Regions from separate parts of the Priestia megaterium genome, predicted to be linked through region 3. Evidence: riboswitches for the same ligand, from Rfam matches in the RefSeq annotation. Region 3 holds a riboswitch; each other region holds the start of a gene.
The links. A riboswitch is a leader RNA that binds a small molecule or an ion and turns the genes downstream of it on or off. The one in region 3 is predicted to bind thiamine pyrophosphate.
Positions count from the first base shown of each region.

Region 1: another riboswitch for thiamine pyrophosphate. It lies ahead of CEQ83_RS04475 (acetylornithine deacetylase); the one in region 3 lies ahead of CEQ83_RS02765 (thiamine phosphate synthase).
Region 2: another riboswitch for thiamine pyrophosphate. It lies ahead of thiT (energy-coupled thiamine transporter ThiT); the one in region 3 lies ahead of CEQ83_RS02765 (thiamine phosphate synthase).

Region 1 covers NZ_CP023317.1:868,293-872,513, forward strand. The annotation lists gene CEQ83_RS04470 (MFS transporter) at 1-1,002, shown strand, start outside; TPP riboswitch at 1,182-1,284, shown strand; gene CEQ83_RS04475 (acetylornithine deacetylase) at 1,400-2,677, shown strand; gene tenA (thiaminase II) at 2,683-3,354, shown strand; gene CEQ83_RS04485 (ABC transporter ATP-binding protein) at 3,347-4,111, shown strand; gene CEQ83_RS04490 (ABC transporter permease) at 4,108-4,221, shown strand, end outside.
Region 2 covers NZ_CP023317.1:2,484,790-2,489,010, reverse strand. The annotation lists gene CEQ83_RS12465 (GNAT family N-acetyltransferase) at 1-206, shown strand, start outside; gene CEQ83_RS12455 (amino acid permease) at 701-2,140, opposite strand; lysine riboswitch at 2,243-2,427, opposite strand; TPP riboswitch at 2,602-2,702, shown strand; gene thiT (energy-coupled thiamine transporter ThiT) at 2,735-3,343, shown strand; gene CEQ83_RS12445 (ethanolamine ammonia-lyase reactivating factor EutA) at 3,500-4,221, shown strand, end outside.
Region 3 covers NZ_CP023317.1:519,967-524,187, forward strand. The annotation lists gene CEQ83_RS02745 (amino acid ABC transporter substrate-binding protein) at 1-709, opposite strand, end outside; gene CEQ83_RS02750 (fluoride efflux transporter FluC) at 1,051-1,449, shown strand; gene crcB (fluoride efflux transporter CrcB) at 1,450-1,836, shown strand; gene CEQ83_RS02760 (hypothetical protein) at 1,888-2,103, shown strand; TPP riboswitch at 2,262-2,363, shown strand; gene CEQ83_RS02765 (thiamine phosphate synthase) at 2,485-3,108, shown strand; gene thiO (glycine oxidase ThiO) at 3,092-4,219, shown strand; gene thiS (sulfur carrier protein ThiS) at 4,216-4,221, shown strand, end outside.

The sequences.
Region 1 (4,221 bases), 350 kb from region 3:
TGGGCATCAGGCCTATGGTCTGTGGCAACGGTAGCAAGTGCATTTACTAACACGTATTCTGCTCTTTATGCCATGAGAATGCTTCTTGGTGTATCGGAGTCTCCTTTTTTTACTTCAGGAATTAAAGTGACGGAAAGATGGTTTAAAAAAGAAGAGCGCGGCCTTCCTACTTCGATTATTAATACAGGGTCTCAAATTGCTAATGCGATTGCTCCGCCACTTCTAACGGTACTGCTTTTAACAATGAGTTGGAGAGGAATGTTTGTTGTTATAGGAGCAGCAGGCTTTATTGTGATGTTTGTTTGGCTAAAGATATACCGAGATCCGGATTATGTTGCCAATAAAGTGAAAGCTGTCCCTAAAGAAGAAATAAAAATCAGTCATACCTCACAAGCAAAATGGTCACAGCTGTTTAAATATAAAAGCACATGGTTTATGATTATCGGGAATTTCGGAATTATGTTTACGATATGGGTTTATTTAACTTGGCTTCCTAGCTACTTAGAAACAGAGCGCGGTTTTAGCCTAAAACAAACGGGCTGGATTGCTGCTATTCCGTTTCTAGCAGGAATCATAGGAGTGTTGCTTGGTGGTGTAATTTCAGATAGATTTATTCGAAAAGGAATTAATGCAGTAACGGCAAGAAAAATACCAATTGTAGGCGGGGCAATCTTAGCCGCAGCATCGGTAGCACCCGTTCCTTTTATTGATAATGCAGCCTTAAGTATTGTCTTATTGTCGATTGGCTACTTCGCGTCACAGCTGCCATCAGGCGTCATTTGGACTCTAGCGGCGGATATTGCACCAAAGGAACAAGTTGCTTCACTCGGCGCTATTCAGAACTTCGGTGGATTTCTAGGAGCGGCAATGGCTCCTATCGTAACAGGGTTTATATTAGATGCAACGGGAACTTTTACGGCGGTTTTCCTGTTAGGAGCAGGACTGCTTTTAATTGGTGCTATTAGTTATGGCGTATTTTTAAAGAAGCCAATAGCTAACTAGTAATGTCACAAAAACAAAGAGCACACACTGCATGAAAAAGGTGTGTGCTTTTTCTTTTACTACTAAAAAGGAAACTATTTTCATTACCATATCATGAACCTTTCTATTGAATAAAACGCTTTACTATGATAAAACTATTACAGGTAAACATATGATAATAGATTAATTTCATAGAGATACAACACCACTAGGGGTGCTTTCGAAGCTGAGAGAGACGATAAGTCTTAACCCTTATAACCTGAACTAGGTAATACTAGCGTAGGAAAGAGGTATTGTAATGGATGTTTTGTATGGGATTTCCTTACGAACTCGTTATAATAATTTTGTGTACATAAACAAAAACACTTCTTTCCTGCGAAAGAAGTGTTTTTTTTATGCGTAAAGGAAGGTGTCATACATGAAAGAAACAATTGATTTGCTTGTCAAACAGGTAGAGGAGCGCAAAGGAGAGTTAATCCAGTTATTAACAACGCTTGTTTCGTATAAAACGCCAGCGCCTCCTGCACGAAATTCTCATGAAGCGCAGCTGTACGTAGCGGATTTTCTTAAAAACTGCGGTTTTTCCATTGATATGTGGGACTTATATTCTAACGACCCTATCGTAGTGGGAACGTTAAAAGGACAAAAATCGGCTGACTATCAAAGCTTGATTATTAACGGCCATATGGATGTTGCTGAGGTACAAGAAAATGAAAATTGGGAAACCAATCCGTTTGAAGCTGTTGTGAAAGACAATATGATAATTGGACGCGGAGTTGCTGATATGAAAGGCGGTTTGGCGGGAGCATTATTTGCTGTGCAGCTTTTAACAGAAGCAGGAATCGAGCTGCCAGGAGACTTGATTTTTGAATCCGTTGTAGGAGAAGAAGTAGGAGAGGCAGGTACGCTGCAATGCTGTCAGAAAGGGTATACAGCTGATTTTGCGCTTGTAGTCGATACAAGTGATTTACATATTCAAGGTCAAGGCGGAGTGATCACGGGATGGATTACGATAAAAAGCAGTAAAACCTATCATGACGGTACACGCCGAAGTATGATTCATGCTGGAGGAGGGCTGTTAGCCGCAAGCGCTATTGAAAAGATGGCAAAAGTGATCGGAGGGCTACAAGAATTGGAGCGTCACTGGGCTGTTACAAAGAGCTATCCAGGATTTTTGCCAGGGACAAATACGATTAATCCAGCAGTAATCGAAGGCGGAAGACATGCTGCTTTTATTGCAGATGAATGCAGGCTGTGGATCACCGTTCACTATTATCCTAATGAATCGTACGACCAAGTATCAAAAGAAGTGGAAGAATATATTATAGCTATTGCAAAAGCAGATCCATGGTTAAAAGATAATCTGCCAACCTTTGAATGGGGAGGCACATCAATGATTGAAGACAGAGGAGAAATCTTTCCGTCATTAGAAATTGATGAAAATCATGCAGGAGTGCAGCTGCTTGCAAATACTCATGAACAAATGGAAGGGAAAAAGCCTCCAATTGATGTGTCAACTAGCGTAACAGACGGGGGATGGCTAGCTGATGCGGGAATTCCCGCCGCTATTTACGGTCCGGGAAATTTAGCAAATGCACATGCTGTGAACGAACAATTAGATATTAATCAGCTTGTTCAATATACAAAAGTGATAGTGCAGTTCATTTATACGTGGCTGCATACGCATAAGGAGTGATCATCATGAAATTTAGTGAACGATTATACGAAAAGCTGCAGCCTATTTGGCGTCAAAATCATAATCATCCCTTCGTACAGGGGATGGGAGATGGAACGCTTGAAAAGGAGAAGTTTCGCTTCTACATGATTCAAGATTACCTTTACCTAATTGATTATGCCAAATTATTTGCGATTGGAGCCATGAAAGCTACCGATCTTCAAACGATGGGGAAATTTGCAGCTCTTTTAGATTCTACATTAAACGAAGAAATGAGTCTGCACCGTGAGTATGCCAAGAAATTTGAAATCAGCGAAAAAGAATTAGAAAAAGCGCAGCCATCTCCTACAACGCTTGCATACACGCACTATATGCTGCACGTTGGTCAAAGTGGAACATTAGCTGAATTAGTAGCCGCTCTTTTGCCTTGTATGTGGAGCTACTGGGAAATAGGAAAAGAACTTAGTGAAAAGCCTGGAGCTAACAATGAGTTTTACCGTGAGTGGATTGAAATGTACAGCTCAGAAGAATTTGGAGAACTGGCGACATGGTGTATCAATTTATTTGACTCACTTACTGAAGATAAATCAGAAGTGGAATTAGAAAAGCTTGAAGAAATTTTCTTGAATACGACGCGTTTTGAGTATATGTTCTGGGATATGGCTTATAACGAAGCGATGTGGCCAATTCATGAATAGGTCTGTGTTATCTTTTCAAAACGTCAGTTTTACGTACAAGAACGGTGATCAAGCGATTTTAAAATCATTAAACTTAGACGTGAAAGAAGGCGAGTTTGTCAGTATCGTTGGAGCGAGCGGCTCTGGGAAAAGTACGTTGTTTCGTCTCATTACAGGTCTTGAACAGCAGAGTGAAGGCGATATCGTGATTAACGGAAAGTCTTATGAAAAGCGACTAGGAAAAGTAGGCTATATGCCGCAGCAAGATTTGCTGCTTCCGTGGCGTACGATTCTAGACAATGCAGCACTGCCTCTTGAGCTTCACAATGTATCAAAAGCAAGTGCTCATAAGCAAGTGTCTCAGCTGCTTGAAGAGTTTGGCCTAAAAGGGTATGAAAACCGTTTTCCAAGTGATTTATCCGGAGGGATGAAGCAGCGCGTTTCTTTTCTTCGGACGGTATTAAGCGGTTCTAACGTACTGCTTTTAGATGAGCCTTTTAGTGCACTTGATGCAATCACACGTTTATCGATGCAGGAATGGCTGCTTGACCAATGGCAAAAGCGTAAGCATAGCATCTTATTTATCACTCATGACGTCAATGAAGCGCTTTTTTTATCAGATCGCATTTTTATCTTTTCAGACAAGCCAGTAAGTTGTCTTGAAGAAATTCAAGTGCCGCTTAGCAGACCTCGAACGCAAAAAGATCTGAATCAACAGCGAGTGCTTGATGTGAAAGATTATTTAATTGAACAGCTAAGATCGAAGGTGAACACATGAAAAAGTACGGGGCTTCAGTGATTTTAGTAGTCATTTTGCTGGCTGCTTGGGAAATTGGAGCACGCATTGTAAACTATCCGTTTATTTTACCAACGCCCAGCGGTATTTTA
Region 2 (4,221 bases), 2.0 Mb from region 3:
GCATTGGAAAACAGCTTATGAAGCGGATTTTGGAATTGGCTAAAGAACTCAACCATCACGTTGTCATTTCAGGGATTACAAAAGGGAATGATATCAGTATCAAAATGCATGAGCAATTTAATTTTACATTTTGCGGAGAATTTAAAGAAGTAGGCTGGAAATTCGATCAGTGGCAAGATGTGCTTTTTTATCAGCTTATTTTATAAGATGTATGACACCTTTACACATTGTAACGTTTTAGTTTCATGTGTAAAGGTTATTAAAATAATAAGTCATTTTATTATTTTAATACGAAAGGTGTTAGCTATCATGAATACAGCATATAAGAGCTATTCCAAAAAGATGGTCCAAAAAAGAACTGCATATCCAGCTGAATAGAATCAAACACAATTCTGAACTATCTACTATAACAGCAGATCCGCTTTTTCACCTGTTACAATGTACTCGTTCGGGCCTTCAAACTAAGCAAGAAATCATAGACTACATCCAAACCATTCCTAATCACCAACTTCCATCTTTTGCAACTCGTTTAAGCAGGTTAATTCAGCGTATTTATTATATCGAAGCTGCTGATTACTATAACCGTCCCCTCAAAGGTTATATGCTTGTTATGAAAAACCAACCCGCTTATATATCTCTTCATTTTGCCGATCAGCTCATATAAAAAAAGCTCTCTATTCTTTTGAATAGAGAGCTTTTTTTATTCGTATTTTTTCACTGTTACTTGACATTCTTTTAACGGGATAAGCTTCGACTTTTTCGTCCATTTGTATCCTAACCAAACAATTAAGAATAAAGGAAGTCCGATATAAGAAACAAGTACACCGTACCAGTCAATCGAGTCACCCATAAACGCCGAATAGTTTTGGCCTAAAATAACAACGGCACATAAAATAAAGGCAAAGATAGGGCCAAATGGGAAAAGTTTTGCATGATATGGAAGTTCACTCAAATCATGACCTTGAGCAACAAATGCTCTTCTAAAACGATAGTGGCTGATCGCAATTCCTAACCAAGCAATAAAACCAGACATACCAGAAGCATTAAGTAACCACGTATATACCGCACCGTCTCCAAAAAATGAAGCACCAAATGCAAGTGTACCGACAAGTGCCGTTGCGATTAAGGCATTAACTGGAACGCCTCGTTTATTCACTTTTGCTAAGAACCTTGGTGCTTTTCCATCTTTCGCTAAGTTCCACAGCATACGCGTAGAAGCATACATACCTGAGTTACCAGCAGATAAAACAGCTGTTAAAATAACGGCATTAATCGCTGATGCTGCAAACGCCAGACCTGCTCGTTCGAATATTAAAGTAAACGGACTTACTCTCACGTCATCACTTGCTAATGAATTCGCTGTGTATGGAATAAGCATTCCAATAACAAAAATAGCTAAAATATAAAATAACAAGATGCGCCAGAAGACTTGTTTAACTGCGCGAGGAACCGTTTTTTCCGGATCTTCACTTTCTCCAGCTGCGACTCCAAGCAACTCTGTTCCTTGGAATGAAAAACCAGCTGCCATAAATATACCTAGTACAGTGAAGAATCCACCGTGAATCGGTCCATCACCAAGCGTGAAGTTTTTGAAACCTGGTGCTTCATTGTTAAAGATACCAAAAATCATCATAATACCAATAACTAAAAAGATAATAACCGTTACTACTTTAATTAACGAAAACCAAAATTCAGATTCACCAAATCCTTTTACAGAAAGGTAGTTAAGCCCAAACATAATTAATAAAAACAGGGCACTCCATAAAATAGAAGAAGAGTTCGGGAACCAAAATTTCATAATAAGGGCTCCAGCGGATAATTCAGCTGCAATCGTAATAGCCCAGTTATACCAGTAGTTCCAGCCGAGAGCGAAACCAAAGGATGGATCTACAAAACGAGACGCATACGTACTAAATGAACCAGCTTCAGGCATATAAGCTGCGAGCTCTGCTAGGCTGGTCATCAAAAAGTAAACCATTACGCCAATAATAGCGTAAGCTAAAAGCGCTCCCCCAGGTCCTGCTGTGTGAATTGCTCCACCACTTGCTAGGAATAAGCCGGTTCCGATGGCTCCTCCTAATGAAATCATCGTTAAGTGGCGAGATTTCAACCCACGTTTTAATTCTTGCTGCTCTTGCATAGATAAATACTCCTTTCGAATGTACGGAAAGAGACGGGATAACATAAAAAAAGCCCGCAGTATATGTGCGCGCTTTTAAATCTGAAAACCGCGTCAACCTTCCGTGAAGATAGCTCTTCACATCACTCGCATGATGTGACAGTTCTGTTCCTGTTCGGAGACAGCCCCAGCTTAAATCAACCGAGAAGTGATTTAAACTTCGGCAATTTTTCCTTTCAAGCAACATCCTCAATGTTCTCTGCATTTCCGTTACTTTACTATTAAAAACTGCGACCTCTACCTCATCGATTAGGATGAGGGTTTTTTATATTCAATTGACATAAAAGAAGTATAACAAATACTAAAACGATTGTCATTATAAAAAATAGATTCAGAAAATAGAAACATCTTTGAAATCTCTCGAATCTATTTTGTTACGTATGGTATAATAAACATTGTCTTTATACTACATAAATATCCAAACGTACCACAGGGGGAGCCGCCGTGCTGAGAGTGAACGAAATGTTCAGACCCTTAGAACCTGTTAGTTAACGCTAGCGTAGGAATGTGGGAATAGTAGCATATAGTTGCTTACTCCTGTGTAAACCGTTTGATATGAATGATTCAAAAACAGGAGTGAGAAACGTGAATAAAGCATTACCTTTACAGGCTAAAATTGAAATAGCTATTTTTGCAGCATTGGCACTTCTACTTGACCTTTTGCCTTCCATTAAGATTGCAACGGCTGTAAGTATTTCGTTCTCCATGGTGCCCATTTTTATTATGTGCTTTCGCTGGGGAGTAAAAGGCGGGGCTCTATCTGGTCTATTATGGGGGCTTTTGCAGTTAGCGACAGGAACGGCTTATATTTTAACAGCGCTACAAACATTTATTGAATATATTGTGGCTTTTGCTTTTATAGGTTTTGGAGGTATTTTTTCACAATCTATTAAAACAAATTTAGCTACCAATAACAGATCAAAAGCTTTTGTTTTGATTGTTTTATCCCTTATTATCGGAAGCTTCGCACGTTATTTCTGGCACTTTATTGCTGGTATTATTTTCTGGGGATCGTACGCACCAAAAGGTATGTCCGCTCTGTGGTATTCTTTTTCAATGAACGGTGTTTCAATGGTAGGGTCACTAATAGCCTGCTTAGTCATTCTTTCATTGTTAATTCCATCGGCATCAAGAATGATTGTAACTAAATCACATTCATCATAAGAAAAAAGACTAAATCTACCAAGATTTAGTCTTTTTTTTCATTTGTCACCTTTGTTTACACAAAAGTGTGTCAGGTTTGATAACATAGTTAGTGAAATATTCAAAAAACTGTTTTATGATAGTCAACATATTCAAACGAGATAAGGGATTGATAGCATGCTACAGAAATGGATCACGAGCATAGGTTTAGATATTGGAACAAGCACAACAAAACTGATTGTAAGCAAGCTGTTAATAGCAAATCAACAAAATCAGTTTACGCTGCCAGGCTGTCAAATTATTGATCGTCGCGTAACGTATGCAAGTTCTATCTATACCACACCTATGGTAAACGAGGTTGAAATCGATGTTCAACGATTAACGGTACTACTAGAACAAGAGTACAAGAATGCAGAAATCTCCTTAGATCAAGTGGAGGCGGGCGCTGTGATCATCACAGGAGAAACTGCTAGAAAGCAAAATGCAGAGAGTATCGTTCACTATCTAGCCGAACATGCTGGAGATTTCGTTGTTGCAACAGCCGGTGCTGATTTGGAAGGAATATTGGCGGCAAAAGGATCAGGAGCAATCCAACATTCCGCTGAAACAAATGCAGTAATTGCCAATATTGATGTAGGAGGAGGCACTGCTAACATCGCCTTATGTCAAAATGGAAAAGTGATAGAAACATTTACCCTGCATGTAGGCGGGAGATTAATTCGGCTGAATTCAGACGGTTTTGTAACCTACATTTCACCTTATTTAACTGAATTTTTAAAAAATAATTCTTTAATACTGCGAGAAGGTGAAAAAGCAACATTTGAAAAACTCTCGTCTATCTGTCAATTACTAGCTGAAGAAACCGTGAATTATGTAAAAGCGCTGAAGCAAAATTCCAC
Region 3 (4,221 bases):
CTTTTCTAAACATAAAGCCGCTTGCAGCACCATCGGATTTTTCATCCGCGATTTTGATAGGTGCGTTAGGGTGCTTTTTCTTATAGTCAAGGAACGATAATTTATCGTTGATTGTAGCATCAACACGGTTTGCGCTCATTAGTTCTACTGCTTGAGCAAAACCTTCAGCACTCGTAATGTTTGCACCATAAGATTGAGCCATGTCTTTGTAGTTACTTGTTAATGACTGTGCTGATTTTTTTCCTTTTAAATCTTTAAATGATTTGATATCTTTTTCGTCTTTACGAACAATTAATACGGCGCCTGACTGGATGTATGGGTCAGAGAAATCGTATTTCTTTTGACGATCTTCACGAATACCCACTTCATTAGCAATCATGTCAAAGCGTTTAGCATCTAATCCGGCAAACATGCCATCCCACTGTGTTTCTTTGAACTCAGCTTTTACGCCAAGACGTTTAGCTACTTCTTGAGCCAATTCTACATCAAACCCAGTTAGCTTTTGTTTGTCATCATGAAAAGTGAACGGAGGGTATGTACCTTCAGTTCCAATTGTTAATACGCCATCTTTTTTCACTTTATTATATAAATCCTCTTGTGAAGATTTATTGTCTCCATTGTTTGCTTCATTTTTTGAGCTAGAACCGCATGCGGCAAGCACAACTGTGAAAGCTAATAGTAGCGACAAAAGTGCAGCAAATTTCTTCATTTTCTAAACCCCCTAGTATTCTGATAGGAAATGATACTCTGTGATACTAAACAAGAACACAGCAAAAGTCAACAAAAAAAACTTATACGATTAATGTGACTTAAAATAAGGGAAATATACCTTCTATACACGGTTTGTCATAAGGATACAGAAAGATTTTAAAATTTGGATTAAGTGGATTTTTAAGGGATATTTGAGGAGTAAAAAGGAAGTTTCATGCGACGATTTTCTCTTTCATTTTTTCATGACTTTTGGTGCAATAAACATATAGTTAAATGTTAAGGTAGAAATAAATTCCTTATGGTACACTTAAAGAAGAATTTATGAAACGGAGCGATATGATGAAAGCCATAAACTTAATCTCAATTGCCTTTGGTGCTATCGCTGGTACATATGCGCGTTATTTGCTAAATCTTTCCTTATTATATACGGGCTATCCAATAGGAACGGTAATTGAAAACCTATTAGGAAGCTTCATACTAGGCCTATTAACAGGATTTTTTGCGTGGAAAAAGCCAAAAGAATGGATAAAGCTTGGACTAGGAGTTGGCGTGTGCGGCGGTTTTACAACGTATTCAACCTTTGCAGGAGACGTCATTTCTCTCACTCAGCACCATTTATTTTGGGGAGCCATTTATGTCATTGTCTCTTTAGTAGGTGGAATCCTTCTTGCTTTAGCAGGCTATCTATGCGGTGAAGCGGCAGGGAAAAATTTAGTGAAAGTACATGAGGTGAAGTAAATGAGCATAGTGAGCTTGGCACTTGGCGGGGCAGCTGGAGGAATATGCCGTTATCTTTTGGGTTTAAAAGTTACAAAAACAGTTTCAAACCCTCCTTTTCCAGTCTCAATGCTGTTTGTAAACTTGCTCGGTGCGTTTGGGCTTGGTCTTTTTTACGGTAGTTATTATGGAAAGGTTCCGAGTCATGCTTATGATGATTCAATATTTTTAATGATTGGCATTGGGTTTTTTGGTGCCTTTACCACTTTTTCAACGTTTAGTGTGGAAACCGTACAGTTAATTCGGGAAAAATCTTATCGGAAAATGTTGGCGTACGTGGGGATTTCAGCATTTGGAACAGTTGGTTTATTTACAGTCGGTTTACTGGCAGGAACGTTTTTATTATAAGTAAAGAGAACGTTTCTAGTAGGGAAAAACAAAAAGACGGAGAAGTAGAGAATGGATAGAAAAGCAGAAGTTTGGAAATACATTTTGTTGATTGTAGCTGTTGCAGGTCAGATCATTGGTTTTTTATTTTTATTTATAAATGTTGTGGCGGCATTTATTTTTTACGGTTTTTATATTCTAACTTTTATTATGTTACTCCTGCTGTTTATATGGGATCGGAAAAAGGAAAAAGACAAAGAAGAATTTGACGACTATACCGATTACTAACTATATAAAAAGCAGAATGATTCGGTGCGCCGGGCCTCTTAGTAAAGAAGCTTAAAAGATACATCTATAAAAGGAAGAGAGCCGTAAGAGCATAAAGAGATATTGTATTTACATCTAGTTGTGTTATAATTTTAAGTGCAAAAACAAAATCAATAAATAGCAATCACTAGGGGAGCTTTTTGAAGCTGAGACGGATGTATTTCGGACCCTTTGAACCTGATCTGGTTTGGACCAGCGTAGGGAAGTGGCGATCATGTTTACATAACGATGCATGCTAACCACTCTACGTTGTAGAGTGGTTTTTTGTATGTAATAAAGCCCTCTGCACAAGATGAAGTGATTGAAATTTCTCTTTATTCTGAGTGGAAAGGTTTCGATCATGTGGATATTCCTAAATTTCATGTCATTACAACAGATAAGCAGCCAATCGAAGAGCTTCAAAAAATTTTAACGGCTATCGCGCCTTTTGCGGGCGCCATTCATATTAGAGAAAAAAAGAAAACGGCAAAGCAGATTCAATGTTTACTAGAAAGCCTACCATTTTGTCGCTCTAAAATTATTGTGAATGACCGAGTTGATGTAGCGCATGCTTTAAAAGCAAAAGGTGTACAGCTTGCCTATCATAGTTTAGACGTTTCGTTTGTTATAGACGCATTTCCTTCTCTTATTGTTGGAAAGTCAGTTCACTCTGTGGAAGAGGCTTTAGAAGCTGAAAAAGATGGTGCTCACTACATTTTATACGGACATATTTATTCAACACATTCAAAAAAAGAATTAAAAAGTCGAGGGATAGCGGCACTAAAAGAAGTAGTAGACGCTGTGCAGATACCGGTTATTGCCATTGGAGGAATTACACCTGTAAATGCCAAAGAGGTACTTCAAACAGGAGCACACGGTATAGCCGTGATGTCTGGTGTCATGCTTGCGCAAGATCCCCTGAAAGCGATTAAACAATATTCTCATATATGGACATCTGGAGGTGGAGAAAATGAAGCAGCATTATGATGTACTGTTAATCGGAGGAGGTATAATCAGCTCTTCTATCGCTTATCATTTGTCAAAACAAGGAGCGTCAGTAGCTATTCTTGAACGCAATCAAGTTGGTTGTGAAGCTTCAAGTGCAGCCGCTGGTATTTTAGGTGCTCAAGCTGAAATTGATGAAGAAGGTCCTCTTTTAGACCTTGCTATTAAGAGCAGAAGCATGTTTCCTGAACTGGTGAAGGAACTAAAAGAAAAAACGGCTATCGACGTAGAGCTCATTCAAAAAGGCTTATTAAAAGTCGCTGTAACAGAAGAAGATGCACACGTATTAAAGAAAAAAGCCGCTCAGCACCACCGGTGGGACAAAGATGTAAGATGGATCGATGTAAAAGAAGCGCGTTTGTTAGAACCCGGGCTCTCTCCAGACATATACGGAGCCATTACAATACCGGGAGACGGCCAGCTAGCTCCGGCTAAGTTAACACAAGCTCTTGCTCATGGAGCCTTGTATCACGGAGCAGATGTATTCGAATACTGTGACGTTCACTCTCTGATTATGGAAAATGAAACAGTAAAAGGGGTACAGACGTCCAAAGGCTCTTTTTATGGAGAAAAAGTAGTGATTGCAGCAGGCTCATGGGCTAAACGCTTTATTTCTTCTGAACATTTAGGCGAGGTGTTTCCTGTAAAAGGAGAGTGTATTGCTCTGCAAAGTTATAAGCCCCTGCTTTCTAAAACGATTTTTTTAGATGAAGGTTTTTACTTAGTCCCTAAGACTGGTGGAAGAATCGTAATCGGGGCAACTAAGCTGCAGCATGATTTTACTAAGACCGTTTCTGCACAAGGTATTCAATTTTTGCTGAATAAAGCTTCTGCGCTTCTGCCGGCCATTAAAGAAGCCACATTTGAAAAAGCATGGGCTGGTCTTCGTCCACAAACAAATGATGGCTGGCCTTATTTAGGAGAGCACCCTGAAATAGCGAATCTGCACATGGCTTTTGGCCACTACCGAAACGGTATTTTATTAAGCGCTGCAACTGGAAAAATTATGGCTGATGCTTTGTTAGGGAAAAAGCCAAATCATTCATTCTTTACATCATTTCAGCTAACGAGAGCAATGGAGGGAGTTCATTGAAT